DNA from 3 places in the Undibacterium sp. Ji49W genome. Region 2 is predicted to be linked to each of the others. Evidence: predicted binding sites of a transcription regulator. Region 2 holds the regulator's gene; each other region holds the start of a gene.
What was found. Region 2 encodes sigma-54, which starts transcription at its own class of promoters, with help from an activator protein. Its sites were predicted from a motif close to TGGCANGNAANCTGCTTT; they were not measured.

Region 1 (9,874 bases), on a different contig from region 2:
AAACTGGTCTCTGCCTGTGGCGCAGCGTTTTCCAGAACTTCAGCAAACAGGCGGCCAAGTACGCCGGTGGTATGGGCGGCCAGCGCGATAGTGCCGGCAAATGGACCCAGCCCAGCGGCAATCAGCATGATGGATGCCCACACCAGTTCGGGTATGGCGCGCGCTACATTCAGAAATAATCGCGTACTGCTTTTTGCAACCTGGCCAAAACGACCGCTGGCTGGCAATGCCAGAAACAGGCCAAGGATGGCAGCAATCAAGGTGCCCAGTGCCGACATGGCCAGGGTTTCAAAAGAGGCGAAGGCGGTTTTTTTGAGCAGGGCAGGGTTGATGTCTGGCGGCGCGAAGCCTTGCAGAAATTCCCAGGTTTTGCCTGCGGCATCGTCGCTGAAGAGGGCACGCCATTCCATGTTCAGACTGACAAAACTGGTCACGACCAGCAAGATGATGCCTGTGCTCAATGCCAGCTTGAGCGGGCTGAATAGCGCCGGTGCGACTGGCATGTTGTTATCTTGCGTACTCATGCCAGTGCCTTGCGGAATAATTTACTGGCCAGGTCCGCAATGCCCACCAGCAGCACGAAAACGATCAGCATGGTCGACACTTCAGCGCCTGACAACATTTTCATGGATTCATCCATACGCTGCCCCAGGCCGCCAGCACCGACAAAACCCATGACGACCGAGCCACGTATCGCGCATTCCCAGCGATAGATGGTGTAGGAAATCAGTTCTGGCGCGGCATTTGGCAAGGCCCCGTACAAAAACGCCGTCAGACGGCTGCTACCATTCCTGAGCAGGCTGTCAGTGGCGTGGGCATCATTGGCTTCCAGTATTTCAGCATAAACCTTGCCCAGCATGCCGGCATAGGTGAGGGCGATGGCAAATACACCCGCTGTCGGCCCCAGCCCGACCAGGCGCACAAACAACAAGGCCCAGACTAGCTCGGGCACGCTGCGCAACAAGACCAGCTTCCAGCGTACCATCTGGCGCAACAGCCTGGCCATGCCATGCATGCGTCCGCTGCCGATGCGTGAAATCGATAAATGTTCATTGACGATCAGGGTCATGGGTATCGCGCCCAGCAAGGCCAGTGTCAGGCCCGCCGTAGCAATGGCGATGGTTTGCCAGGTTGCTTCCAGCACGATCAATAAAAATTCTGTGGAATGCGCAGGCGGAAAAAAGCCGGACAAAAAACGCCAGGTTGCCCCCAGGCTTTGTGCATCGATCAGTTGCCAGGGTTTGAATTCAGTGATCAGCAGCATGGGCCAGAGCAGCACCAGCATGCACAGCGTGGCTGTTACCCGTATGCGCCATGCAGGATCATGTGCTGGCTGTAAGTTGGAATGGCTTGCTTGCTGTGTCATCGTGCTTAAAAACAGCGGGGGGCATCAGAAAAATCAGGCTGATCCAGCGCAGTCATATCCAATGATTGTTGCTGTGGGCTGCCAGCATTCCGGTACAGATCAGCGATCATCTGATCATCTACTTTATTGCTGTCGAACAGCACTTTACCGGCACGCAAGCCTATGATGCGCGTGAAGTGCTGACGTGCCAGTTCTACCTGATGCAGGCTGCAAATCAGTGTTGCATTGCGTTGTTGTGCTTCCTGCTGCAAGGTGTTCAGGGTTTGCAGGGCCAGAGTCGGGTCCAGTGCAGACAGGGGTTCGTCTACCAGCAATAGGCTGGCATCGGACAATAGCAGGCGTGCCAGTCCACAGCGCTGGCGTTCACCGCCAGACAGTTTATCTACTCTGGCATACAGCTTGTGTTGCAGATCAAAACGCTGCAAGGCTTGCCAGGCAGCCAGCGGGTCTGTGGGCTTGATCAGATTGCGCAGTGCCTGTGCCAGTGTCCAGTGTGGCAGGCGACCGGCCAGTACCGCAGTAACCACGCGCTGACGTGCTGGTAGTGGCGGTGTTTGCGGCGCCAGAAACAGATGGCGGCGCAAGGCATGGCGCGCCGTATGTGACAGCGCCCAGACATCGTGGTCCATGAACTGGAATTGGCCACTGGCAGGCTGGTGGGCCGCAGCCAGGGTGTGCAGCAGCGTGGTTTTGCCAGCACCAGACGGGCCTATGATGGCAATCTGCTCACCCTGGGCTACTGTCAGGTTCAGGTTCTCAAGTATGTATTGCTGTTGCTCTTGCCCTTGCTCTGTCACCGGTGCAGTGTGTGCCGCACCGGGAAAAGCCACACTCAATTGCTGCAAACGTAGCTGCACTGTAGTCATTGTTGCCGACATTGCTGCCGGCATTACTTCAGCAGGCCGGCATTATGTGCTGCCGCTTCTATGGCCTTGTAGTTGTCAGCCTTGGTAGGGATGAAGCGGGTCGCACGTTGCAGATCCAGGATTTCCTTGTCTTGCGGATTGGCGGGATCAAGATTCAGGAATGCATCTGTGATCTTCTTGCGCAAGTCGGCAGGCATGTCGGCACGCACTGACCAGTTGTAGTCAAAATAGCCTGGGGTGGTGTAAAACACGTGGACCAGTTTGGTATCGACCTTGCCTTGTGCCAGCAGTTTTTCCCAGACTGAAATATTCAGCGCACCTGCATCTACCTTGCCGCCCGATACCGCAGCCACAGTCGCATCATGCGCGCCAGAAAAGGCGATGCGTTTCATGTCCGTGTCAGGGTTGATCTTCGCGGCCAGCAGATAAGAACGGGGCATCAGATGGCCGGAAGTAGAGGATTCGGAACCAAAGGTAAAGGTCTTGCCTTTCAGGTCTTCCAGTTTGGTGATGCTTTTGTCGGTGGTGATGAATACTGATTTGAATTTTTCATCTTCTTCACGCTGCACCAGCGGTATGACCTGATCTTTGCTGCGGACCTTGGCCTGTACGAAAGTAAAGCCGCCAAACCAGACCATGTCGAGTTTTTTATTAATCAGGCCTTCGACCGATGCCGCATAGTCGGTGACGGGAATGAATTCCACTTTCATACCCAGCTTTTTTTCCAGCATCGCGCCCAGTGGTTTGAACTTGCGCTGCAATTCTGTAGGGGCTTCATCGGGTATGGCGGACACGCGCAAGACTTGCTGTGCACTTGCCAGGCCAGAAAAAGCCAGCAGACCGGCAGCGATCAGGTGATGCATAGTGCGGCGTGCAGGAGAAAATACTGAAAGTGATTTACGCATGCTTATACCTTGTGAGTGTTTGTGTTGATGTATGTGTATGTGTTTGTGTATGCGTATGCGTGGCTTGACCAGCCACTAAATGGGCACATGCCTAGGTCATGAGTTGAAAACAAAAAACAGATGAAAATTAAACCGGGCCGACCTCTTGCTTGAGCAAGCCCTGGTCTTGAATATTAGTAGAAGCAGTGCTGCTGGCCAAAGGTACGTGAAAATTTTGCAATGGCAGGTAATGACTTTGATTTCGACCAGATTTTTTTGCTTCGTATAAAGCTGCGTCCGCACATTTCAGTAACATATGCTGATCCACTTCTGGATGCTTGTAGAAATTGCTGAAACCTATGCTGATGCTGACACGGTCCCCGATGCGCGAATTGATGTGCGGGATATTCAGGTCCCATACGGCACGACGCAGTTTTTCTGCAAAATCCATCGCCAGTTCCGGCGCCATATTTGGCAGCATCAAGATAAATTCTTCACCGCCGAAACGTGCCAGCACATCGGTGGCGCGCAGTAATTGTTTGCGTAAAGCAGCGGCGACCAGTATCAAGGCCTTGTCACCAGCTACGTGGCCGTAACTATCGTTGTATTCCTTGAAGAAGTCGATGTCGAGCATGAAAATAGACAAGGGAACATTGTGACGCACCGCGTGACCCAGCGCTATTTTGTAATGTTCGTCAAAGAAGCGGCGGTTGTAGATGCCGGTCAGACTGTCTGTAGTAGCTTCTCGCTTCAATGCCTCGGAATGGGTGCGCAGGATTTTTTCGCGTTTGATTGAGGTAGATGAATCGCTGACCTGTATCAGGCATAGCCTGCTGCCATTGTCCGCATTGAGCGGCGTAATGGTGATGGACTGGTGGATGCGCTTTTTTTCATCGTCCTGCTCACTGCGCTCAAATAAAGGCAAGGGTGAGCGATGCAGCGCATTTGACAAGACCACCGGCAACCCGTAATTCAGGGTATTGCTGATGGCATTGAGGATGGCACGACTGGGCAATTCTTCAAAAACTTCTGAAATATGGCGGCCCAGTGCCTGCCCGGCGGCAACGCCGCTATGCCTTTCTACCCAGCCATTCCACAGGCAGACATGTTGTTCTGCATCGACCAGTATCAATCCAAGGCTGATGGAGTTCAGAATTTGCTCCACAGCGACCGGGCTGGTGGACAAGAACTGCGCCATCAGGTTTCCCCCAGGAAACGTTCTATTTGAGTGATCAAATCAGTCAACGAAGTTGAGCTGAGCAGGAAAATCAGATGACCTTCGGAATGTCTTCTCTCTATCGTCAGGTCTATATGCAGCAGCAAGACATATGGTTGCTCCAGATCATCACTGACACGCCGGAAGATTTCTTCCGTGGTGGCGACCGAATAATCAGGCAGGGAACAGGTGAGCGGTATATTCAGCATATCTGCCATCGCCGACAGGCAGGCGTTGAGTATGATGTTGCCCAGCTCGCACATGGCTTCCTGCTCGAACTCTGCCAGGTCTTCGATACTGATCTGTGACCCCATCATATCGCGCACGATTTCAAGGGCATGGGATTCGGTGAACAGGAGTATGGCGTCGGCTTCAAACGTACCGCTAAAGGTTTGGTGAACGGCACCAAACTTGTCGCTTTGCATGCCCATGATGGACACGTCAATTTCTGACGACTTGCGAATTTCTACAGAAGGAACCGATAGACGAACTTCTTCACCAACGATGTCGCTGAGGCTGGCTGCTGCCCTGCCAGCACCGACATTGAAAACTTCACTCAGTGCATCAAGATGAAGTTCAGTCAGAGTGTTCATTGACCGCTCGCAAAATAATTGAGGACGATGGTGATCGATTTTTCAGTGACGGGTTTGGCCACGAAAATACTGCCTATGGAATTGGCTCTTGTCTGCATGCTATCTTGCACGTTGGCAGAGAAGATGGCAATGCGTACATGCGGATGGTCTTTCAAGATTTTCTCTGCGGCATCAGTTCCCAGCATGCCAGGCATGTTGATGTCCATGGTGCAATAGTCTGGCTTGTTTTCCTGCACGGATTTCATGGCTTCTTCGCCCGTGCTGGCTTCGAAGATTTCCCAATCTGGCTGCGCTGCCTTGACATGGGCACGTATGACCATGCGTGACACTTTGCTATCATCAACAATTAGTAATTTTTTCATAATATTTTTTATGCAAGACAAATGCACCCATTGATAGTGAGTTGCAGCTCAATTTCATTTTACCTTACCGTACTGGAAATTGAGTGGTCAAGATGTTCAATAAATGTTTCTCTGGCGGTATTTACACGGCTATTTACACAGCTATTTGCACAGCCTGTTTTGCGCAACTGCTTTTTACGCTTTTTTCTGCAACTGCCGTCAGCCTCAATTTTTCAGCCGCCGCCACAAAGTGGTCCTGCTGATACCCAGATAATCTGCCACCGCTTCACGGTTATTGCCAAATTTTTGCATGACCTGTTCCAGTGATTCTTCCTTGTTCGTCAAGTCTGTCGCCGGGTCTGCCAATTCGGTCGTTTCAGTTACGTTGGCAGGTATGCCAACTGCTATCAGTTCCGGCAAGGTTCGGTTAACAAAGCCTGGCGTCAGGGCCTGTAAGGGTTCTGCTGCCAGGAACAGGGCCAGGCGTTCCATCAGATTTCGCAGTTCCCGGACATTGCCAGGCCAGGTGTATTGCTGCAACAAATTGCTGCAAGAGGCGATTTCTGCATGCAAATTGGCATGGGGCCGCGTGCCCATGCCGGCCAGAGCATGCTTGAGAAACCATTCGGCAAGCGGGAGCAGGTCGTCTGTTCGTTCCCTTAATGCGGGCAGATGCAGTCGCAAAACCGCCAGCCGGAAATACAGGTCGGCGCGGAATTTTCCCTCCTTGATACGGTCTTCCAGATTGCAGTGTGTAGCGCTGATGATGCGCACGTCAACCGGAATGGGACGCATGCTGCCTACACGTATTACTTCACGCTCTTCCAGTACCCGCAATAACCGGGTTTGCAAACCCAGAGGCATTTCACCAATTTCATCCAGAAATACGGTGCCGCGATGGGCGGTTTCAAACAGGCCGGCATGGCCACCCCGTTTTGATCCGGTAAACGCACCTTCTTCGTAGCCGAATAACTCAGATTCCAGCAGACTTTCGGCAATGGCACCGCAATTGACGGCCACGAAAGGCTGGCGTGCCCTGGTGCTTTCACGGTGCAGGGCCTGGGCTGCCAGTTCCTTGCCGGTGCCGGTTTCACCTTGCAGCAATACGGTAGCGGGTGAGCGGGCAAACAGGGCTATCGATTTGCGGGTTGCCTGCATGATAGCCGAGTCACCCCGCAAGTCATTCAGGTTGTGACGTGCACGCAGTGCATCTGCCGCCGGATGCTGGCGGCCGCGGGCAGATTCCAGCCGGGTCAGACGGGCGATTTCCAGTGCGTCATCAAAGGCCTGGCGTATTGACCCCGCTGAATACATGAAGATACCAGTCAGTCCGGCTTCTTCTGCCAGGTCAGTGATCAGGCCGGCCCCAACGATGGCCTTGATGCCACTGGCTTTCAGTTCACTGATCTGGGCGCGTGCATCTTCTTCGGTGACATAGGTGCGCTGTTCCAGCGGGAAGCCGAAGGTGGTTTTGAAATCCGCCAGTTCCGGCATGGTTTCCTGGTAATTGATCAGGCCGATGGCGGGGGAGACCTTGCGTGCCCTGGCAAGGGCCTGCATGACATCAAAGCCGCTGGCCTTGGCGATGACGACCGGTACCGGCAGTCTATTTTTCAGATAGGCACCGTTTGAACCAGCGGCTATGACGGCATCGCATCTTTCCGTTTGCAGGCGTTCTTTCAGGTATTGCGCGGCTTCTTCAAAGCCCATGTGTATGGGTTCAATGTCGGCGCGGCCATCGTATTCGACCATGATGTCGCGGAACATGTCGAACAGCCGCGAAATGGATACCGTCCAGATCACGGGTTTGTCGCTGTTGTCGCGTTGCGGTGCTGGGTGTTTCATTGCATGTAGTGTCTTATAGGATGTGTGCTGCCTGTGTTCAGGATTGTTCCTGGGCTTGCTTCATTGAGTGTTTCGAGCTGTGTTGCAATGTGCGTTTCAATTAATGTTTCAAATTTGTTTCAACGTTGTTTCAATTTCGTTTCAAGTTTCTATTTGAAACATCATTATGCACTTTATTTTCTGTTTGCCTCAAGGCCTGTTTCACGATTTTTTTGGATAAGTAGTTGATTTTTATGTGTTTCAGTTGCCTTGGTCGTGTTTGTTACCAAAGGTGGCATGCCGCTTGCAATGCGCTTGCCAGAATCTGTTCATTAACCTGAAAGCATACACATGAGTACATACTCCGCAGGTGCCGCCTTCCGCAAGGCGATGCAGGAAGAATCCCCACTGCAAGTCGTAGGTGCAATCAATGCCAACCATGCCTTGCTGGCAAAACGTGCCGGTTTCAAGGCAATTTATCTGTCCGGTGGCGGCGTTGCTGCCGGTTCTCTGGGTTTGCCTGATCTGGGTATCTCTAACCTTGACGATGTACTGACCGATGTGCGCCGCATCACCGATGTCTGTGACCTGCCTTTGCTGGTCGATGTCGATACCGGCTTTGGCGCTTCTGCCTTTAACGTGGCACGTACCGTCAAATCCATGATCAAGTTTGGCGCTGCTGCCATGCATATTGAAGACCAGGTGGGTGCCAAGCGTTGCGGCCATCGTCCGGGCAAAGAGATAGTCAGCAAGCAGGAAATGGTAGACCGCGTGAAAGCGGCAGTCGATGCACGTACCGATGACAACTTCGTCATCATGGCACGCACCGATGCCTTGGCCGTCGAAGGTCTGGAAGCGGCAATTGAACGTGCCCTGGCATGTGTGGAGGCAGGTGCCGACATGATCTTCCCGGAAGCGATTACTGAACTGGCGATGTACAAGCAATTTGCCAATGCCGTCAAAGTGCCTATTCTGGCGAATATTACTGAATTTGGTGCGACGCCATTGTTCTCTGTCGAAGAACTGGCCGCCGTGGATGTGGGCCTGGTGTTGTATCCATTGTCCGCTTTCCGCGCCATGAACAAGGCGGCAGAAAACGTCTATGGCGCGATACGTCGTGATGGCACGCAAAAAAATGTCGTCGACACCATGCAAACCCGCATGGAATTGTATGAGCGCATCAATTACCACGATTTTGAACAAAAGCTGGATGCTCTTTTTGCACAGCAAAAGACCCAATAGTACGTAAATAATACGTATATAGCCCGTTCCCTTATTGTGCTGCATCAAGCCAGCCAAGGGGAATAGCACTTCTAATGAAATACTGGAGAAAAAATCATGACTGAAGCAGTTCCTTTCAAACCCAAGAAATCGGTTGCCCTGTCTGGTGTGACAGCAGGTAATACTGCTCTGTGTACCGTAGGCAAAACCGGTAATGACCTGCATTACCGTGGTTACGATATTCTGGACGTGGCGGACGCTTGCGAGTTTGAAGAAATTGCCCATTTGCTGGTGCATGGCAAATTGCCGACGGTCGCAGAATTACGTGCTTATAAAGCCAAATTGAAAGCCTTGCGTGGCTTGCCTGCCAACGTCAAGGCGGCACTGGAATGGTTGCCAGCATCGTCCCATCCTATGGATGTCATGCGTACCGGCGTGTCTGCACTGGGTTGCGTATTACCAGAAAAAGATGATCACAATACCCCCGGCGCACGTGATATTGCCGACCGTCTGATGGCATCGCTGGGCTCCATGCTGCTGTACTGGTACCACTACAGCCACAACGGCAAGCGTATAGAAACTGAAACCGATGATGATTCCATAGGCGGCCATTTCCTGCATCTGCTGCACGGTGAAAAGCCAAGCGCATCGTGGGAAAAAGCCATGCATACTTCATTGATCCTGTATGCAGAACATGAGTTCAATGCATCCACCTTTACTGGTCGAGTCATCGCTGGCACAGGTTCTGACATGTATTCCGCCATCACTGGTGCTATCGGTGCCTTGCGTGGTCCCAAACACGGCGGCGCGAATGAAGTCGCGTTTGAAATCCAGAAGCGTTACGACAATCCGGATGAAGCAGAAGCAGATATCAAGAAACGCGTGGAAAACAAGGAAGTGGTGATCGGTTTCGGTCACCCTGTGTACACCATCTCTGATCCACGCAACAAGGTCATCAAGGAAGTGGCACGCGGCCTGTCCAAAGAAGCCGGCGCAATGAAGATGTTTGATATCGCCGAACGTCTGGAAACAGTAATGTGGGATATCAAGAAGATGTTCCCGAATCTGGACTGGTTCTCTGCCGTGTCTTACCACATGATGGGTGTACCAACTGCCATGTTCACGCCTTTGTTCGTGATTGCGCGTACATCGGGCTGGGCGGCCCACATCATAGAACAGCGTATCGATAACAAGATCATTCGTCCTAGTGCCAATTATGTAGGCCCTGAAGACCTGAAATTTGTTCCTTTGAATAAACGCAAGTAACTAAATAAGCAAGCAAACCAGAGGTTGCTATATGAAAGAGCAGGCAGACCTGTCCAGACTCAGCACAAGACGCGCTGTAAGGCAGGATCTGCCGCGCCTGCTGGAACTCATTGCCGATGATGACCTGGGCAAAAATCGTGAAGGCGTGGGCTCGGAGGACGCATGTTATGCCGAAGCTTTTGAGCGCATAACAGCCGATGACAATCAATTTCTGATGGTGGCTGAGATGGATGGCCGCATCATTGCCATGCAGCAGGTGACTTTCATCCCCGGTCTGAGCAGAAAAGGTGCTACCCG
Region 2 (9,874 bases):
GGCAGACCTGAGTTTTTCCAGATCGACATCATCGTGACTACGCACAATGACGGGCAGGCTGGGATTCATTTCATTCACAAAATGCAAGATCTTCAGCGCTGATGCCGTACTGGTATACGTCACCACCAATGCCGCAGCCCGGTTGATACCGGCGGCCAGCAGGCTCTCGCGTCTGGCTGCGTCACCGTAGGACACATTGACACCGGCAGCCTGCGCTTCGCGCACGCGGTCCGGATCAAGATCAAGTGCATGATAATCAATATTTTCTTCTGCCAGAATACGCGCCAGGCTCTGGCCACTACGACCAAAACCGGCAATGATCACATGCTTCTTGGTGGTCATGGTGCGGGCAGCAATCTGGGTCAGGGCCAGGGATTGCATCATCCATTCATTGGCCGAGAATTTCATGACGATGACATCCGACTTGGCCAGGATGAATGGGGATATCAGCATGGAAATCACCATCGACGCCAGTATCAATTGCACCAGCAAGGGGTCCACCAGTTGCAAGCCCCCGGCCTGATTCAGCAAGACAAAGCCGAATTCACCGGCCTGCGCCAGACCCAGGCCCGTGCGCAGGGCCACGCTGGTTGAATTGCCAAATACCCTGGCCAATGCAGCGATGAGTATCAGCTTTAACAATACCGGGCCAGACAATAACAACATGACCAGCCAGAAATGTTCAATCACCAGGCGCACATTCAACAGCATGCCGACGGTGATGAAAAACAGCCCCAGCAAGACATCGCGGAAGGGCTTGATATCTTCTTCCACCTGATGCCGGTATTCGGTCTCGGAAATCAGCATACCCGCCACGAACGCACCCAGCGCCATGGAGAGGCCAGCCTTTTCGGTCAGCCAGGCAGCACCCAGGGTGATCAGCAAAAGATTCAGCATGAACAACTCTTGCGAGCGCCGCTTTACCACGATGCTGAACCAGGTACGCATGATTTTTTGCCCGACCACCAGCAGCAACACCAGTACCACAACAGCTTTGCCGCTGGCCAGCGCCAGCGTTTTCACCAGGTCAGGTGATTTGGATGCCAGCGCCGGTACCAGGATCAACAAGGGCACCACGGCCAGATCCTGAAATAACAGCACGCTGATAATTTGCCGCCCGTGCAGGCTTTCCAGCTCCAGCCGTTCTGTGAGCATTTTGGACACAATCGCGGTAGATGACATGGCTAGCGCACCACCCAGCGCAAATGAGGCTTCCCAGCTAATCCTGAACATGGGCGGCAGCCAGCGACTGGCCAGCCAGCCAAACAGCATGCTGGTCAATATGGTCACCAGCACCTGGGCCATGCCCAGGCCAAATACGGCCTTGCGCATGGCCATGAGTTTGGACAGCGAAAATTCCAGCCCTATCGAAAACATCAGGAACACCACGCCGAATTCGGCCAGTTCGTGGGTGACCGCACTTTCTTCCGCCACACCCAGACCATATGGGCCAATTAAAATACCAACTACCAGATAACCCAGCATGGGCGGCAGTTGCAACATGCGGAAGCCGACCACGCCCATCACAGAGGCTGCCAGCAATAATAATGTAGTGTCTAGACCTGTCATGTCTCCTATTATTGCCGATTTATCGCGTCTGAAACCTGCCTTAAGGCAAACAATATTCACTACGTTACAACTGGCAGAGTTCTTGCTTTGCGGATTTCGTTTATACTTCGGGCATGAACGAATTCAATGCCCTATCTTCTCGCGACCATGTTGCACCTGTGCGCACGGCTGAAGCCGCACAGCGCGCCCTGAAACTGGCCTGCGAAACCCTGCAAATCGAAGCCGATGCCCTGCTTGCATTGCAAAAGCGTCTGGGTAACGGCGACGCAGCCGGCTTCACCGAAGCCGTGTATATGTTGTTAGCCTGCCACGGTCGCGTGGTCGTCTCGGGCATAGGCAAGTCTGGTCATATCGCCCGCAAGATCGCTGCGACTTTCGCTTCTACCGGCACGCCGTCCTTTTTCGTCCATCCGGCAGAAGCCGCGCATGGTGATCTTGGCATGGTGACACCACAAGATGTATTTATTGCCATTTCTTATTCTGGTGAAGCATCTGAACTGATGTCCATCCTGCCCATCATCAAGCGCCTGGGTGTCAAACTGATCGCCATGACCGGCAACCCGGAATCCAGTCTGGGCAAGCTGGCCGATGTACACCTGAACCTGCATGTGGCGAAAGAAGCCTGCCCGCTAAACCTGGCACCAACAGCCAGCACCACCGTCACACTGGCGCTGGGTGATGCGCTGGCAGTCGCCGTACTGGATGCACGCGGTTTTCGCGAAGAAGACTTTGCCCGCTCCCACCCTGGTGGTTCACTGGGCCGCCGCCTGCTGACCCACGTCCGCGATGTCATGCGCACCGGCGATGATATCCCGCAGGTGACACCAGATACCGGCCTGAAAACCGCGCTGCTGGAAATTACCAAAAAAGGCATGGCGATGACCGCCGTGGTGGATAAAGACCAGCATATCGTCGGCATCTTCACCGACGGTGACTTGCGCCGCCTGATGGATGGCACACGCGACTTTACCCAGTTACAGATTGCCGAAGTCATGCATGACAAGCCGCGCCGCATACGGCCAGAACAACTGGCGGTAGAAGCGGTAGAAATTATGGAAACCTATCGCATCAACCAGTTGCTGGTGGCCGATGACCAGGGAAAACTGGTCGGTGCCCTGCATATTCATGACCTGACACGGGCCAAGGTAATCTGATGGAAAAAGCAAGACAAGTTGCAGCCGATAATGCCGCCACGATCAAGCTCATGATATTTGACGTGGATGGCATACTCACCGACGGCAGCCTGCATTTCGGCCCGGAAGGTGAAATGATGAAAACCTTCAATGTGCTTGACGGCCAGGGCATCAAGCTGTTGCAGCAGGCCGGCATTGCCACAGCCATCATCAGCGCCAGGCAATCAGCGATTGTCAGCAAGCGTGCCAGCGACCTTGGCATCACCCATGTACGCCAGGGCATACACGACAAGAAATCGGCCTTCCTGCAATTGCTTGCTGAATTGAATCTGCCTGCCGATGTCTGTGGCTTTATCGGCGATGACATCATCGACTTGCCGATACTGACACGTTGCGGTTTTTCTGCCAGCGTACCGAATGCCCATGCAGAAGTCAGGCAAAGAGTGCATTACGTCACCACGGCCAGTGGCGGCAAAGGTGCGGCACGGGAAGTTTGCGACTTCATCCTGCGCGCCCAGGGTAAATATGAAGAGGCTATCGGGGCTTACCTGTCATGAAACAACATATGACCATAGACCGTTTCCGCATCTGGCTGGCAGTCATACTGCTGGGCATGATGACCCTGGGTACCATCTGGGTGATGGAAGTCATACGGCGGAATGCGAATGATGAACAGAACCGTTCATCTGCCCGTTCGGCACCGGATTACTATGTAGAAAAATTCAATTTTATCCGGCTGTCAAATAATGGCAAGGCAAATTACCACATCACTGGTGAACGCCTGATTCATCTGCCGCGCAATGACAATATAGAAATTCAGCGCCCGCAAATCAACAGCTTTGATGTTGATCGCCCGCCTTTGCATCTGCTGGCTGACCTGGCCGTGGTGTCGCAAAAATCCACGGTCACCACGCCCAAGCGTGAACATGATGAAGTACGTCTGTATGACAACGTCAGCATGGAAAGACCCGAAGGCCTGAGCTCACAATTCATGCGCCTGGAAACCAGTTATTTGTTGCTGTTACCCGACGATGATATTGTCAAAACTGACAAGCCTATCACCGTCAAAACAGGAAAAGTGGACACCACCGCCGTAGGTATGGTGGCCAACAACTCCACCCAACATCTGGCGCTGCTAAGTAAGGTACGTATTCACTTGAAAAAACGTGAACGCGAACCAGTTGCCCCTACACCATCCAAATAGAGAAAGCGATATTTGCCAATGAAAAATATGAAATTGATACGCTCCCTTAGCCAATGCCTGGGACTGGCTTGTTTAGCTTTAATCTATACGCCAGCAGGTGCAGAAAAAGCCGACAGTTTCAAGGAGACAACCATCGAGGCCGGTTACTCTGAAAGCGATGGAAAAACCAGCGTGCGCGTCTTGTCCAAAGGCGTACAACTGGTGCGCGGCACCCTGGTCGTCAATTCGGAAAAAGCCGTCGTTACCGAAGCCCCGAACGGTGACCAGTTTGTCGTACTGACTGGTGGCGTCAGCAAAAAAGTCAGCTTCCGGCAAAAACGCGATGGCGGCCCGGACCTGTGGGTAGAAGGTGAAGCGGACCGTGCGGAATACAATCAGACGACAGAAATCGTCAAGTTCATTTCCAAAGCCAAAGTGCGCTACCTGGAAGGCAAGAAGGTCACCCAGGAACAAGAGGGCGAATACCTGTCCTATGACAGTAAAAATGATATCGCCATCGGTACCAATTCAACCACGGGCCAGCATGTAGACGGTGCCGGCCGCGTCAAAATCACCCTGCAACCCAAACAGACCAATTAAATGACTGCCACGCCTAGTACCTTGCTCGTCAAGGGATTGCAAAAACGTTATGGCGCGCGCCAGGTGGTGCGTGACGTATCGCTGGAAGTGAAAAGCGGTGAAGTGGTTGGTTTGCTGGGCCCGAATGGTGCCGGCAAAACCACCTCCTTCTACATGATCGTTGGCCTGGTGCCGTCCGACGCTGGCGATATCACGATTGATGCTGTCAATATCTCACAATTGCCAATACACCAGCGGGCCGTGCTGGGGTTGTCTTACCTGCCACAGGAAGCTTCGGTATTTCGCAAGCTGACGGTAGAAGAAAATATCCGTGCCGTGCTGGAATTGCAAAAAGATGCCAATGGAAAATTTCTTTCCGAGAAATCCATCGTCAAAAGGCTCAATGCCCTGCTGGCCGATTTGCAGATTGAAAAAATCCGGGAAAGTCAGGCACTGTCACTATCAGGCGGCGAACGCCGGCGTGTAGAGATTGCCCGCGCACTGGCCACCAACCCGCGCTTCGTTTTGCTGGATGAACCCTTTGCCGGTGTTGATCCGATCGCCGTGATTGAAATCCAGCGCATTGTGCGTTTCCTCAAGGAACGTGGCATCGGCGTATTGATTACCGATCATAACGTGCGTGAAACTCTGGGCATCTGTGATCATGCCTACATCATCAATCAGGGGGCCGTACTGGCCAGCGGCAAGCCGGATGACATCATACAAAATGAATCCGTGCGGCGCGTCTATCTGGGAGAACATTTCCGGATGTGACGGGAATCATCATGAAACAAAGCCTGCAACTACGCACGTCCCAGCATCTGGCATTAACGCCTCAATTGCAGCAATCCATACGGTTGCTGCAATTGTCCACATTGGAATTGCACCAGGAGCTGGAAACCCTGCTCATAGAAAATCCCATGCTGGAGCGTGTGGATGACCCGCTGGACCACGCAGTACGCCTGCTGGCAGACGGTGCCATCAATACCAGCAGCACAGCAGCAGACGCCGGCATGGAAGCGCCAGCATCCCGCGAAGAAAGCAGCACAGCTACAGAACCTCAGGCTGACGCTGATATCGCCGTCAGCAATGACACAAGCAGCTCCAGCGAAGAAGACTGGGGTTTTGACGACGTGCATCATGGCAGCAAAAGCAGTGACGATGAAGATGGCAGGCCACAACTGGGTGCCGCCCACATTACACTGCGAGAACATTTACAAGAACAAATGCGTCTGAACCTGCGCGAGCCACGTGACCGCGCCCTGGTCGAATTGATGATTGATGCCATCGACAACAATGGCTACCTGACAGAAACCCTGGATGAAATCCATGCCAGCCTGCCACTGGAATTGTGCGTCGAGCCAGAAGAACTGGCATTTGCCCTGAACATGCTGCAAAGCTTTGATCCGGCAGGTGTGGGCGCTCGCACACCATCTGAATGCCTTGCCCTGCAAATCAAGCGCTTGCCTAAAATTGCTTTCGTGACACGCAGACTGGCTTTGCAAATTGTTGAAACGCAACTGACTTTATTTGCACAAAGAGATTTCACCAAACTCAAGAAAATCCTCGACTGCGATGATGAAGATTTGCGCGACGCACAAACCGTCATCCGCCTATGCAAGCCCCGCCCAGGTATCGATTTTGCAGTCGATGAATCGGATTATGTCGTGCCAGATGTCATTGTCAAAAAATCAGCCAATGGCTGGCAAGTCTCGCTGAATCAGGATGTCATGCCCAAATTGCGTGTCAGCAGCATGTATGCCAACATCATGAAACAAAATCGTGGGGAAGGCGGGCTCGGCTCACAGTTGCAAGAGGCACGCTGGCTGATCAAGAATATGCGGCAGCGTTTCGATACCATTTTGCGCGTTGCACAAGCCATAGTTGAAAGACAACGCAATTTTTTCACGCATGGTGCTGTTGCCATGCGCCCCCTTGTTTTGCGCGAAATTGCTGATACACTAGGATTACACGAGAGCACTATCTCGCGTGTAACAACCCAAAAATACATGCTGACCCCCCACGGCATGTTTGAGTTGAAATACTTTTTCGGCAGCCATGTCGCGACGGAAACAGGGGGGGAAGCATCTTCCACCGCGATACGCGCACTCATCAAGCAGTTGATAGGAGCAGAAGACCAGAAAAGCCCACTCTCTGATAGCAAAATTGCAGACATGCTGGGTGAACAGGGCATGGTAATTGCCCGACGGACAGTTGCCAAATACCGTGAAGCCCTCAAAATCCCCCCAGTGAGTTTGCGTAAATCTTTGTAAGCAAGTCCTTGTAATCACGGTTTGAATTGCTATATATGATTTAGCTCAAGGCAATAAGACAGCAATGAGCTTATCGTTACAGCAAGCAACATCACTATAGGAGCACAGTATGAATCTCACCATCAGTGGACATCACGTCGAAGTAACTCCTGCAATTCGTGAATATGTACATACCAAACTAGAACGTATCAGGCGACACTTCGACCAGGTCATTGATATCGCCGTCATCCTGACGGTGGACAAGCTCCGGGAAAAGGAAAAACGACACAAAGCGGACATTAATTTGCATATCAGTGGCAAAGATATCCATGTAGAAAGTCTGGCGCATGATCTGTATGCAGCTATCGATACACTGATAGATAAACTTGATCGTCAGGTCATCAAGCATAAAGACAAGATACAAAACCATCAGCACGACGCCATCAAGCACATACCTGATCCGGCATCGGCTTCATAAGACCCCAGTCCTTACCTTAACAGGGTTGTGGACATCCAAAACAAGGACGCTACAGGCGTCCTTTTTGCTGGATGATAGGTTTTTTGTAGATATCGTTTCTGACATTTCAAATAAATAATTTACTTTTATTGCTGTTTGTAGCATGCGTTGCTCAACAAGCTGCGAGTTAGTTGATTCACGGCATTTTTATTGGCGTCATTCCAGCGTGGGTTTGGCTGGAATCCAGCGGCGTTCTATGTATGCCGTGTCGCCCGTTATATGCCACACTTTGATTAAGACGATCGCCCTCCGTGGACACAAGCCGGGTCTCGGCCCGGCAGCCGAGATACTTTCTTTTGCGTCGCCAAAAGCAAGTATCCAAAGAAAAGGCGACCGCAGACTCGCCCTACGGGTGCTTGCGCTGCGCTTCAGCATAATTTGTGCATCACAAAAAATGGGAATATCCGCAACTCGCTTCGCTCAAACATCGGATCTTCTCTTTCCATTTTCTGTGACGCACAAATTACATCGGCCCAAGCGGTTGAAGATCAACAACAACAACAACAACAACAACAACAAACATCTCGCCCCTGCATCATTTCCTCATAAGCATATACACCCCGTGACGCCCACGTCCGACAAAGCTAAAATAGCAGCTTCATCCTCTACCCTGCATAGTCAACCACCATGAGCCAATTTGTACTCACCTCCGTCAAGAACAACATCGGCTATATCATCCTGGATAGACCCAAAGCACTGAACTCGCTGTCTCTCGATATGGTTAGAGCGCTGACAACGACCTTGCTGGCCTGGCAGGATGATCAAAGCGTGCGGGCAGTATTTATCCATGGCAGCAGTGAAAAGGCATTTTGTGCAGGTGGTGATATCCGCTTCTTTTATGATGTAGGCACCGCAACACCAAAAGGTGATTCTGCCTTGCTGGAAGATTTTTTCACCGAAGAATATGCACTAAATCATTTAATTCATTTCTACCCCAAACCTTATATCGCGCTGATGAATGGGGTCGTCATGGGAGGTGGTATGGGTATCGCCCAGGCAGGCAATGACTGCCGCCTGCGCATCGTCACGGAACGTACCAAAATGGCGATGCCGGAAGTGAATATCGGCCTGTTCCCGGACGTGGGTGGTGGTTACTTCCTATCACGTGCACCGGGACAAATTGGTACTTACATGGGTCTGACCGGTGAAGTCATTAACGCAGCCGATGCGCTGTATGCAGGGCTGGCCGATGTATTTATACCGACATCAAAATTGCCTGCCTTGATGCATCTTCTGGAACAAAATACCGCCACCGATGTACGAGCCGCAATACGCGAATTTGCGGTTCCTTTTGCTGATCAGGCACTCCCCGGCAACAGTAAGCTGGCCGCAAACAGATCAGGCATTGATGCCCTGTTCAGCGGAAACTGTGCAATCGAGATCAGCAACAACTTGCAGCAAGACACATCTGATTTTGCACAACAGGCATTTGCCATCATGCAAAAACGTTCTCCACTATTGATGTCTGTCACGCTGGAACAATTACGGCGCAGCGCCAGCATTACCGTATCCGATTGCCTGCGTATGGAAAGAAACATGGTACGCCACTGTTTCAAACACGGTGAAGTATTGGAAGGTGTGCGTGCGCTGGTGGTAGACAAAGACAATACACCACGCTGGTCACCCACCACGCTGGCAGAGGTGACGACAGAACAGGTGGCAAATTTCTTCATCGAGGTATGGCCTACCCACGCACATCCTTTGCGTTTTTTGCAGGGATAAATTACCCCGCAAAAGCAATTTAACTAAAGGTCGCATTGTCATCGCTTTTGAAGTTGCGGTTGCTTTTGAAGTTGCGGTTGCTTTTGACTTTAGCAGTTCCCATGTGTCGACGCCTTTGATGCAAGGCAGAAAATGGAAAAAGAAGGGCCGATGTTTGAGCGAAGCGAGTTTCGGACCTTCCCATTTTTTGACTGGCAGCAAAGGGAACCCCGCAGGGGCGACGACGCCTGGGTCGCCTTTTTGGCCCACCTTTTTGGCGAAGCAAAAAGGTGGGTAGCCGCCGGTCTACCACCGGCCTGCAATCCAAAATGAACGTCTGTTGGCATTGAAAACCAGATTACTCAAAATACTAGAACTCATTTCATAAATAGGGGTGAGATGCGTTTGCCTCATAACGTGGGCTGGCAAGGCGGACGAGGCAGTCAATAGCGGGTCTATTGACAACGAGTCGAATTATTCACACCTTGCAGTCCAGCACGCGTTATGAGGCAAACCCTTCGGGAGCTGGCCGCATTGACACTTCGCGGGCGCATTGCAGCGTTGTGCCGCTTGCCAAGGCACCAGCCTTGGCTGCGCGTCACGCCTTGCACTGCATCCCGAATCACCTTGCTCGCACTCATCCCTATTTATGAAATGAGTTCTAATAATCTGAAATTAACTCACGCAATAGCCTGCCAAAAACACCACTAGATTCCAGCTAGAAACACGCTGGAATGACGTCGATACAAATAACTTGTTTGAAAATTGTGCCAGTTCGTTACTGATGCCAGCTACTTCAATTCAAACGCTCTCTTCCTCCCCTTAAACCACGCCGCCAAACTCGCAATAAACTCTTGCGCTCCATTTTTATCAGATGTCTTCAAACCATGACTGGCACCTGGAAATTCCACGAACTGAAAATCCTTTTCAGGATGCTTCA
Region 3 (9,874 bases), on a different contig from region 2:
TCAAGTTAAAAAAGGGGATCTACTTCACGCCGGACGCCGCGTTCAACGGCAAGAAACGTGAACTGACGGTGGACGATTATGTGTATTCGTTCAAACGCATCATGGATCCAAAAATCGCCTCCAGTCATGTATGGTTGTTAGAGGACAAGATCACAGGTCTGGATCAACTGGCTGCACAGGCAAAAAAATCTGGCAAGTTCGATTATTCGGCCAAAGTACCCGGTCTGGAAGTCATCGATAAATATACCCTGCGCATCCACCTGACGCGCCCGGACTTTAACCTGCCCATGATATTGGCGTACACCGCCATGTCCGCTGTGGCACGTGAGGTTATAGAAAAATACCAGGACGTACAGGGTGCTGCCATGGCAAACCCCGTCGGTACTGGCGCATTCAAACTGATTGAATGGGTGCGCGGCTCGAAAATGGTGTTGGATGCCAATACTGACTACCACACCAATATATGGGATTTCCAGCCCAGTGCAGACCCGAATGACCAGAAAATCATCGCGGCGATGAAAGGCAAGCGCATGCCGCAAATTGGGCGCGTCATCGTCAATGTGATACTGGAAGATCAGTCGCGCCTGCTGGCGTTCCAGAAAGATGAAATTGATTTGTTCCAGCTCTATGGCGGCCTGGCACCGCAAGTGCTGAACGGCCCGGATTTAAAACCTGAATTTGTCAAGCGCGGTATACAGATGTCGCGCATTGTTGACCCCGAACTGACTGTCTACTACTGGAATATGCAAGACCCGGTCTTTGGTGGCTTAAGCAAAGAAAAGATCGCCCTGCGTCGCGCCATGGCCATGGCACACAACGTGGAAGAAGAAATACGCATCGTCGACAATGGACATGCGATACCGTTGCAATATCCCATCCCACCTGGCGTGGTGGGACATGATCCGAATTACAAAAGCAGCATCCAGTACAACCCTGCCGCCGCCAATGCCTTGCTGGACAAATTCGGCTACAAAAAAGGCAAGGATGGTTACCGCACGCTGCCCGATGGCAGTCCACTGGAAATTGTCCACACTGCACAGACCGAATCACGTGGCCATTTACAGGCCGAAGTCTGGAAAAAATCCTACGACGGCATAGGCATTAAAATGCGCGCCGAATTCCATCCCTTTGCTGAAATCCTGAAAGCAGAAAAGCAATGTCAGTTAATGCAGCGCATTTCACCCTGGATAGCCGATTACCCGGATGGTGACAACTTCATGCAATTGTTTTACGGTAAAAACATACACATGAATAATAATGGCTGCGTCACCATCCCTGAATATGACAAACTGTATGAACAATCACAAAAACTGGCACCAGGTCCAGAGCGCGATCTGCTGTACCACAAGATGACACGCATCATGGAACTGTATGCTGCCCAACGCCTGGGGTATGCCCGCCATCGCATGATGCTGGCACAACCACGCGTAATAGGTTACAAAAAGCACCCCATCATGCATATAGAGTGGATGCAGATCGACATCGACCAAAATAAATAAACAAAAAAATGAGCCGCAGACTAACTGAAATTTGAAAACCGAAAGACAAACATGACCGCTTATATTCTGCGCCGCTTATGGCAGATGGCACCAACGATGCTGGGTGTCATCCTGCTGGTGTTTTTCCTGTTTAACTGGGTGGGCGGCGATCCCGCCTACATCCTGGCTGGCAAGATGTCGAATGCCGAACAGATTGCCAATATCCGTACGCAACTGGGCATAGACCAGCCGTATTACGTACAGTTGTGGATTTTCATCAAACAGATCGTCACCTTCAACTTTGGCAATAGCTGGAGTACCGGTGAAGCCGTATCGTCCATCATAGGCACACGCCTTGGGCCATCGCTGACGGTCCTGATCCCGCTGACCATCATCGAAACCCTGATCGCCATTGCACTGGCGCTGGCAATTGCCTTCAAGCGCGGTTCATTCACAGACCGTTCTGTGATGATCGCCTGTACTGTCGGCATGTCGGTCAGTATTCTGGTCTACATCATCGTTGGTCAGTATTTCTTTGCCTACAAAATGGGCATGTTCCCGGTACAGGGCTGGGGCAATCATTTTGCCGAGAACCTGTTCAAATATTCTGCCCTGCCTATCCTGATCGCCCTGGCCGTGGGCGTGGCACCTAACCTGCGCCTGTTCCGCACCTTTGTGCTGGATGAAGTGAACCAGGATTATGTACGCACTGCCCGCGCCAAAGGCGTGACCGAAAGCCGCGTGAAATGGGTGCATGTCTTGCGCAATGCATCGATACCCATCATCACCCACGTCATGTCCAACCTGCCGGCCTTGCTGATTGGTGCCTTCCTGATCGAGCGTTTCTTTTCCATTCCCGGCATAGGCCGCGAAGTGATCCTGGCAGTGGAGCGCAGTGACTTCCCCGTGATTAAAGCCATCACCGTGTATGTCGCTGCTGCCACCATGTTCTTTAATTTGTTGACCGATCTGTTGTACCAGGCGGTTGATCCACGCGTACAGTTGAAATAAGGATCATTCATGAGCACGACTACAACAAATCCATCTGTTCAAACTGTATCACCCGGGCTATGGGCGCTGGCATGGCGCCGCTTGCGCGCCGACAAGGTCGCCATGATTGCCATGGGGATTGTGATTGCCTTTTTAATTGCCCTGGTATTGTCTGCCACCGGCGTCATCGCGTCTGACTGGGAACAGGAAAGCGGTGTCAGCTATGCCCCACCAGGCTTTGTCGGTGCAGATACAGGCACGGTCGCCAAGGCTGAAGTTGAAGCACCGCCGCCAGACAATCCATTGGATCCGCTGGCCGACATTATCCGCGAATTGCGCAAGCAGCCCGATGCTGATCAGGCGGTCATCGTGAATGACTACGGCATCCCTGATCCACTGGCCAAGGAAATGGCAGAAATCCGCACCGAGCTCGCCAAGTCCGGTAAAGCCGTCGTGGGTGAACGTCTGACCACCCTGCCCTTTGGCGCTGACAAATGGGGACATGACATCATCAAAAAAACTATCAAAGGTGCAGAGACTTCCATCGTGGTTGGCCTGGTTGCGGCTTTCCTGGCAACTCTGCTGGGCACCATCTTTGGCGCACTGGCTGGTTACTTTGGCGGCAAAGTCGATGACTTTTTCAACTGGTTCTACAGCATCTTCACCTCCATCCCTTACCTGCTGCTGATACTTTCGGTTGCTGCGGTATTACAGCAAAAAGGTGTGACCACCATCATCCTGATCCTGGCATTCACTGGCTGGACTGGGCCTTTCCGCCTGATCCGTGCTGAATACATGAAACACAAGGCGCGTGAATACGTATGGGCGGCAGATGCCATCGGTGCTTCGCACTGGCGCAAGATGTTCGTGCACATCTTCCCGAATGTCAGCCATGTGGCACTGGTGCAGGTATCCATCCTGGTAGTGGGCTTTATCAAATCCGAAGTCATTCTGAGTTTCCTTGGCTTTGGCGTACCTGTTGGTGTGGTGTCCTGGGGCAGTATGCTCAATGAAGCGCAGAATGAGTTGATTCTGGGTAAATGGTGGCAACTGGTTGCCGCAACCGCAGCAATGGCCGTGCTGGTAACAGCCTTCTCATTGTTCACCGATGCCTTGCGCGATGCGCTCGACCCCAAGCTGAAATAAGGACAGATCATGAGCCAAGACAACACAAATCAAGCTTTGCTGAAAGTAGAAAACCTGCGCGTGTCTTTCCGCGTCAATAAAAAGGACAGCGTGGAAACGGTCAAGGGTATTTCCTTTGAAATTCCGCGCAATTCCACCGTTGCCCTGGTGGGTGAATCCGGCAGCGGCAAGTCAGTCAGCTCACTCGCCGTCATGGGCTTGCTACCGCCAGATACATCCAGCATTGCTGCTGACAGCAAGATCATTTTTGAAGGCCGTAGCCTGCTGGAACTCAGCAACGCTGAAAGACGTGACCTGTGCGGCAAGGAAATCTCGATGATTTTCCAGGAGCCGATGACATCGCTGAACCCGGTGTTTACCGTTGGTTTCCAGATCGCCGAAGTCTTGCGCCTGCACATGGGTATGGATGCCAAACAAGCCCGCAAGCGCGCCATAGAATTGCTGGAAGAAGTCGGCATCCCCGATCCAAAAAACAAGATTGATGCCTACCCCAGCCAGATGTCTGGCGGGCAACAGCAAAGGGTGATGATCGCCATGGCGATCGCGTGTGAACCCAAATTGCTGATTGCCGATGAACCGACTACTGCTCTCGACGTCACCATACAAAAGCAGATCATCGACCTGATCGATGCCTTGCGTATCAAGCACAAGATGTCGGTGCTGTTCATTACCCATGATCTGGCTTTGGTCGGTGAAATTGCTGACCACGTCATCGTCATGCGTAATGGCGAAATCCGCGAGGCAGGCACGGTAGAGCAAATCTTTGAAAGCCCGAAAGATACCTACACCCAGGCGCTGCTGCACTGCCGCCCTACACTCGACACCCGCCCCTGGCGCCTGCCGGTCATTGCCGATTTCATGAACAACAAAGGCGCGCTGGCTGATCAGAAACAGCGCCCGCGTGGTCTTAAAGGCGACGAAGAGATCGTGCTCGAAGTCAAAGACCTGGGTAAAAGTTTTTACTCGCGCGAAGGTTTCTTTGGCAAAAAAGAATTCAAGGCGGTTGAAGGCGTATCTTTCAAACTGGCGCGTGGCAAGACCCTGGGCGTGGTGGGTGAATCAGGTTCTGGCAAAACCACGGTTGGCCTGACACTGATGCGTCTGCACCAGGCGACGTCTGGCCAAGCCCTGTTTGAAGGCAAGGATATCCTGTCCATGTCGAACAAGGAATTTCATCACTACAAGCGCCGCATACAAATCATTTTCCAGAACCCGTATGCTTCGTTAAACCCGCGCTTTACCGTGGGACAAATTCTGATGGAACCCATGCATATTCATAACATTGGTGCCAACGACAGCGAACGTTCTGCCATGGCTTACCAATTGCTGGAAAAAGTTGGCTTGCCCACTATCGCCTTCCATCGCTATCCGCATGAATTTTCTGGTGGACAACGTCAACGTATAGCCATTGCGCGCTGCCTGACGATGAAGCCGGAAGTGCTGGTCTGCGATGAATCAGTATCAGCACTGGACGTATCGGTACAGGCACAGGTATTGAATCTGTTGCAGGATTTGCAGGAAGAATTTGGCCTGTCCTACATCTTCATCTCGCATGATCTGGCTGTCGTCAAATACATTGCCGACCAGGTCATGGTGATGAATAAAGGCAAGGTCGTAGAACTCGCCAATTCGGATGACCTGTATCTGAACCCGACCCAGGCTTATACCAGGACTTTGCTGAATGCCATACCAAAGGGCCTGCAACACTAAGTTTTGACAATGCTCTGCCCTGATCAAACAGGGCAGAGCCTGATTTACAACAACCATCTCCCTCCGTTCCATATTTCCCATGCAAGACCAGCTCATCGCTCTACTGCTTGCCCATCAGCCAGCGGATGCCACTGAAACCCTGCATCTGCAAAAGACGCTGGACTTTGTCACCCATACCAAGGCTTGTTGCAGTCGCCAGACGCTGGCAGGCCATGTGACGGCATCAGCATGGATCTTGTCGCCAGATGGACAGGCAGCCTTGCTCACACATCACAAAAAATTGAATCGCTGGTTACAACTGGGTGGACATGTGGATGATGGCGACATCAACATACAGGCTGCCGCCGCACGCGAAGCACAGGAGGAAAGCGGCATCCAGGATTTGCAATTGCTGCACGCAACATTGTTTGACGTGGATGCACATGCCATCCCGGCCAGACACAATGAACCAGGCCATTATCATTACGACTTGCGTTTTCTGTTCCAGGCACGGCATCTTGATTTTTGCGTCAGCGATGAGTCGCATGATCTGGCCTGGGTGCCACTGTCAACGCTGGTAACCGACGACGATAATGAATCGGTCAGCCGTATGGCGAAGAAAACCCTTAAAAATAGTAGCTGAAACAAAACTGCGATAGCATGCATCACTCAAGCAGTTCCACACTTCTTTTGCTAAATCGGTGCGCGTGGCGCCCCCTGCGAATCGCCCGAATAGCAGCACCGGCGTAGGGTGCGCTGCGCGCACCGTTTCATATTACGCAAAACAAATCCATGGTGAAAACATACTTCTCTCAAAGACATCACCCCATATTATTTAAAAAATATAAAGCCACTGCTTAATCCTGGTCACATCTCATAACATTTATCTTTTTGACCAAAATTACAAACACTGGCAAGATAACCGTATTGACGTGGGCCTGCGCCTGTTTTTCTTGCGCTTCTCACCTGCACATAAGACGGAGTCCCTATTGGATGCTTTGAAAAGTTTGTTTCTGGAATTGATGCCTGCGGTGGATTTTTGTTCCATGCGGGTTGTTGACGAACGCAGCGAAGAACTGCTGGTCAGGCAAAATATCTTACAACCCCTGCATAGCCGCCGCAGTTACGGTGCCATGCTGACGGTCATCCATCAGGGTGGCTACGGCTATGCTGCCACCAGTGACCTGTCGCGTCATGGTTTGCGTGCTGCGTTGCAACGTGCCGCCGAATGGGCTGCCATCAGTGCCGGCAAGGCGGTGACCGATTTCAGCCAGATCAGTCAATCATCCGTCGTGGGCAGTTATGAAAGTCCGGCTGGCAACCATTGGAGCCGCAAGGATTTGATCGCCCTGCTGATGCAGGAATCAGTTGACTGCCAGATCAGTCAGTTCATCGTGGATTGGAGTGCCTCGATAGGCATGGTCACGACAGAACAATTATTTTTCAGCAGCGCCGGTGCGGATATCCGCCAGCACTTCAATTATCTGATACCCAATCTCAGCGTTACCGCAAATAAAGGGGTAGAAACCCAGACCCGCAGCCTGGGTGGCCAGTACAACGGCTTTTGTCGCCAGGGTGGCATGGAAGTCTTGCAGCAAGCCGGTTTTTACGGCGCAGGCAAGCGCGTCGCTGCCGAAGCACTTGCCTTGCTGCATGCACCGAATTGCCCCAGTGGCCGTATGGATTTGCTGTTGATGCCAGAACAGATGATGTTGCAGATCCATGAATCCATCGGTCATCCGCTGGAGCTTGACCGCATACTGGGCGATGAACGTAATTTCGCCGGCACCAGTTTTGTCACGCCCGACATGTTTGGGCATTTCCGCTATGGTTCGGATTTGCTCAATGTCACTTACGACCCGACACGCAGCGAACAGTTTGCCAGTTTTGGCTGGGATGACGATGGCAGCGCTGCCGATAAAACCTGGATCATCAAAAACGGCATACTTGAAAAACCACTGGGCAGTGCCCTGTCACAAGCCCGCGCCGGCATGTCTGGTGTTGCCAATTCCCGCGCCTGTGACTGGAACCGTCCACCGATAGACCGCATGGCCAATCTGAATATAGAAGCTGGTGACAGCAGTCTGGAAGAAATGATAGCCAGTATTGAATATGGTGTGTTGATGAATACCAATGTGTCCTGGTCCATCGATGATTCACGCAACAAGTTTCAATTTGGTTGTGAATTCGGACAGGTGATACGCGATGGCAAATTGCAGGAACTGGTAAAGAACCCGAACTATCGCGGCATATCAGAAAGCTTTTGGCGCTCACTGAAAATGGTAGGTAATAACGCCACCCTGGCCGTCATGGGCACGCCGTTTTGCGGCAAGGGTGAGCCATCGCAGGTGATACGTGTGGGCCATGCGTCGCCGGCCTGCCTGTTCAGCCAGGTGGAAGTGTTTGGAGGGGAAGTCTGATGCATGCTTACTTTCTTTCCCTGGCCGATCTGGTACAGGAACAATTGCAAGGCACAGAAATCAGCACCACCTGGTTTTCGGCAGAATCCAGTGATTTTGTGCGTTTCAATCATAGTGCAATCCGTCAGCCCGGCCATGTCTTGCAACAGACACTGCGCATACAATTGATACAGGGGCAAACCCATGCCACAAGCAGCTTCAACCTGAGTGGTGAACTGCATGGCGACCGTCTGGCGATCAGCCAGGCAGTGCAGGATTTACGCGCGCAATTGTCTGATCTGCCAACTGACCCGCATTTGCTGATTGCTGATACCGTCAACAGCAATACGCTGATCCGGCCATCATCCCTGCCGCCGGTCGAAGAGATGGTGGAACAGATATTGGCTGCCGCAGGTGATGTCGATATGGTGGGCTTGCTGACCACTGGCACGCTCTATCGCGGTTTTGCCAACTCTCTCGGGCAACGCAACTGGTATGAAAGCAATAACGTCAATTTTGACTGGAGCCTGTTCCATGCAGCGGACAAGGCCGTCAAATCAAATTACGCCGGGTTTAATTGGGACAAGGCAGCCTTTCTTGCCGCATTTGAAGATGCCCGTAAAAACCTGGCGCTGCTGGCACGGCCACCAGTTACCGTCCCGGCGGGCAACTACCGCGTTTATCTGAGTCCAACCGCTCTCAATGAACTGATCATGATGCTGAACTGGGGCGGCTTATCAGAAAAAGCCTTGCGTACAAAACATAGTTCCCTGCGCAGACTGCAATCCGGCGAGGCCAGTCTGCATGCCATGGTCGATATCAGTGAAGATAGCCGCATCGGTCTGGAACCAGCCTTCCAGGCCCAGGGTTTCATCAAACCTGAAGTGATAGCACTGGTACAGAACGGCAAGCTGACTGGCAGCATGATATCGCCACGCAGCGCCAAAGAGTTTGGCCTGACTGGCAATGGCGCCGGTGAAGATGAATCAGCCAAGTCGCTGGTCATGCGTGAGGGCGAACTGGCTAAAGCCCATGTCCTGAAAGAACTGGGAACCGGCATTTACGTCAGCAATCTGTGGTATCTGAATTTTTCTGATCGCGCTACTTGCCGCATCACCGGCATGACGCGCTTTGCCACCTTCTGGGTAGAAAACGGGGAAATCAAGGCACCGCTGAATGTCATGCGCTTTGATGATTCACTGTTCAAGATACTGGGTGACAATCTGCTGGCATTGACACAGGAAACCGAAGTCATCATGGATGACCGTTCCTATGGTGAAAGACATACCGGCGGTGCAGTCTTGCCGGGGGCACTGGTGAAGGAAATGCGGTTTGTGCTGTAATTTGACCACAATGTCTATTCAAAATGGCAATTTTAAGCCTGTTTTAATCAAAATCCAGCGCTTTTCCGGCTACGCGCTATGATATAGACAAGCAAAAGCAGGCCAAAGCAGGCCACCCGCCCTATGGGTGGCCAATTTGAAGCAAACTTAGCATTTGCCCGTTTCGATGAGAGCAACTACAATTCCGACCTGTTGCGGAAAAGGCTGCAATTTACGCATTCCACACAGAGGCCACCACCCCTGATGTAGAAACAACAAGTAACAAAAACCCACAGCGCAATAGAATAAGGCTTTCCACTACGTCAATACGGGAGAGTCTTAAGCATATTGCGGTCATATCTGGAGTCAACATGGCATTTCTGCAAGGCAAAAAAATTCTGATCACCGGTTTGCTGTCCAACCGTTCTATCGCTTACGGCATTGCCCAGGCATGCAAACGCGAAGGCGCTGAGCTGGCATTTACCTATGTAGGAGAGCGTTTCAAAGACAGGATCACCGATTTCGCGGCTGAATTTGACAGCAAGCTGATCTTTGATTGTGACGTCGCCAGCGACGAACAAATCGAAGCAGTCTTCGCTGACCTGGGCAAATCCTGGGATCAACTCGATGGACTGGTACACGCAATCGGCTTTGCGCCGCGCGAAGCCATTGCCGGTGAGTTTCTTGATGGACTCTCCCGCGAAGCCTTCCGCATTGCGCACGATATTTCTGCCTACAGCTTCCCGGCAATGGCAAAAGCCGCCCTGCCACTGCTGCGCGAAGATTCGGCATTGTTGACTTTGTCTTACCTCGGTGCCATCCGTGCCATCCCGCATTACAACACCATGGG

Region 1: prpB (methylisocitrate lyase) is a predicted target of sigma-54. The motif match lies at 7,384-7,401, and genes of this name have one in related genera.
Region 3: ACO0LK_RS11260 (TldD/PmbA family protein) is a predicted target of sigma-54. The motif match lies at 6,215-6,232, and genes of this name have one in related genera.

Annotation. Positions count from the first base shown of each region.
Region 1 is NZ_JBMPOW010000030.1:35,993-45,866, forward strand. Features, by position in the region: gene phnE (phosphonate ABC transporter, permease protein PhnE) at 1-524, opposite strand, end outside; gene ACO0LK_RS26095 (PhnE/PtxC family ABC transporter permease) at 521-1,366, opposite strand; gene ACO0LK_RS26100 (phosphonate ABC transporter ATP-binding protein) at 1,372-2,232, opposite strand; gene ACO0LK_RS26105 (putative selenate ABC transporter substrate-binding protein) at 2,256-3,137, opposite strand; gene ACO0LK_RS26110 (diguanylate cyclase) at 3,265-4,314, opposite strand; gene ACO0LK_RS26115 (chemotaxis protein CheC) at 4,314-4,925, opposite strand; gene ACO0LK_RS26120 (response regulator transcription factor) at 4,922-5,287, opposite strand; gene prpR (propionate catabolism operon regulatory protein PrpR) at 5,492-7,111, opposite strand; gene prpB (methylisocitrate lyase) at 7,442-8,332, shown strand; gene prpC (bifunctional 2-methylcitrate synthase/citrate synthase) at 8,429-9,577, shown strand; gene ACO0LK_RS26140 (GNAT family N-acetyltransferase) at 9,609-9,874, shown strand, end outside.
Region 2 is NZ_JBMPOW010000011.1:147,489-157,362, forward strand. Features, by position in the region: gene ACO0LK_RS15415 (monovalent cation:proton antiporter-2 (CPA2) family protein) at 1-1,569, opposite strand, end outside; gene ACO0LK_RS15420 (KpsF/GutQ family sugar-phosphate isomerase) at 1,683-2,723, shown strand; gene ACO0LK_RS15425 (KdsC family phosphatase) at 2,723-3,259, shown strand; gene lptC (LPS export ABC transporter periplasmic protein LptC) at 3,256-3,906, shown strand; gene lptA (lipopolysaccharide transport periplasmic protein LptA) at 3,934-4,485, shown strand; gene lptB (LPS export ABC transporter ATP-binding protein) at 4,486-5,238, shown strand; gene ACO0LK_RS15445 (RNA polymerase factor sigma-54) at 5,250-6,737, shown strand; gene hpf (ribosome hibernation-promoting factor, HPF/YfiA family) at 6,847-7,194, shown strand; gene ACO0LK_RS15455 (enoyl-CoA hydratase/isomerase family protein) at 7,861-8,955, shown strand; gene ACO0LK_RS15460 (alpha/beta hydrolase family protein) at 9,726-9,874, opposite strand, start outside.
Region 3 is NZ_JBMPOW010000007.1:286,089-295,962, reverse strand. Features, by position in the region: gene ACO0LK_RS11285 (ABC transporter substrate-binding protein) at 1-1,499, shown strand, start outside; gene ACO0LK_RS11280 (ABC transporter permease) at 1,551-2,489, shown strand; gene ACO0LK_RS11275 (ABC transporter permease) at 2,499-3,614, shown strand; gene ACO0LK_RS11270 (ABC transporter ATP-binding protein) at 3,624-5,324, shown strand; gene ACO0LK_RS11265 (NUDIX hydrolase) at 5,404-5,946, shown strand; gene ACO0LK_RS11260 (TldD/PmbA family protein) at 6,326-7,723, shown strand; gene ACO0LK_RS11255 (TldD/PmbA family protein) at 7,723-9,045, shown strand; gene fabI (enoyl-ACP reductase FabI) at 9,396-9,874, shown strand, end outside.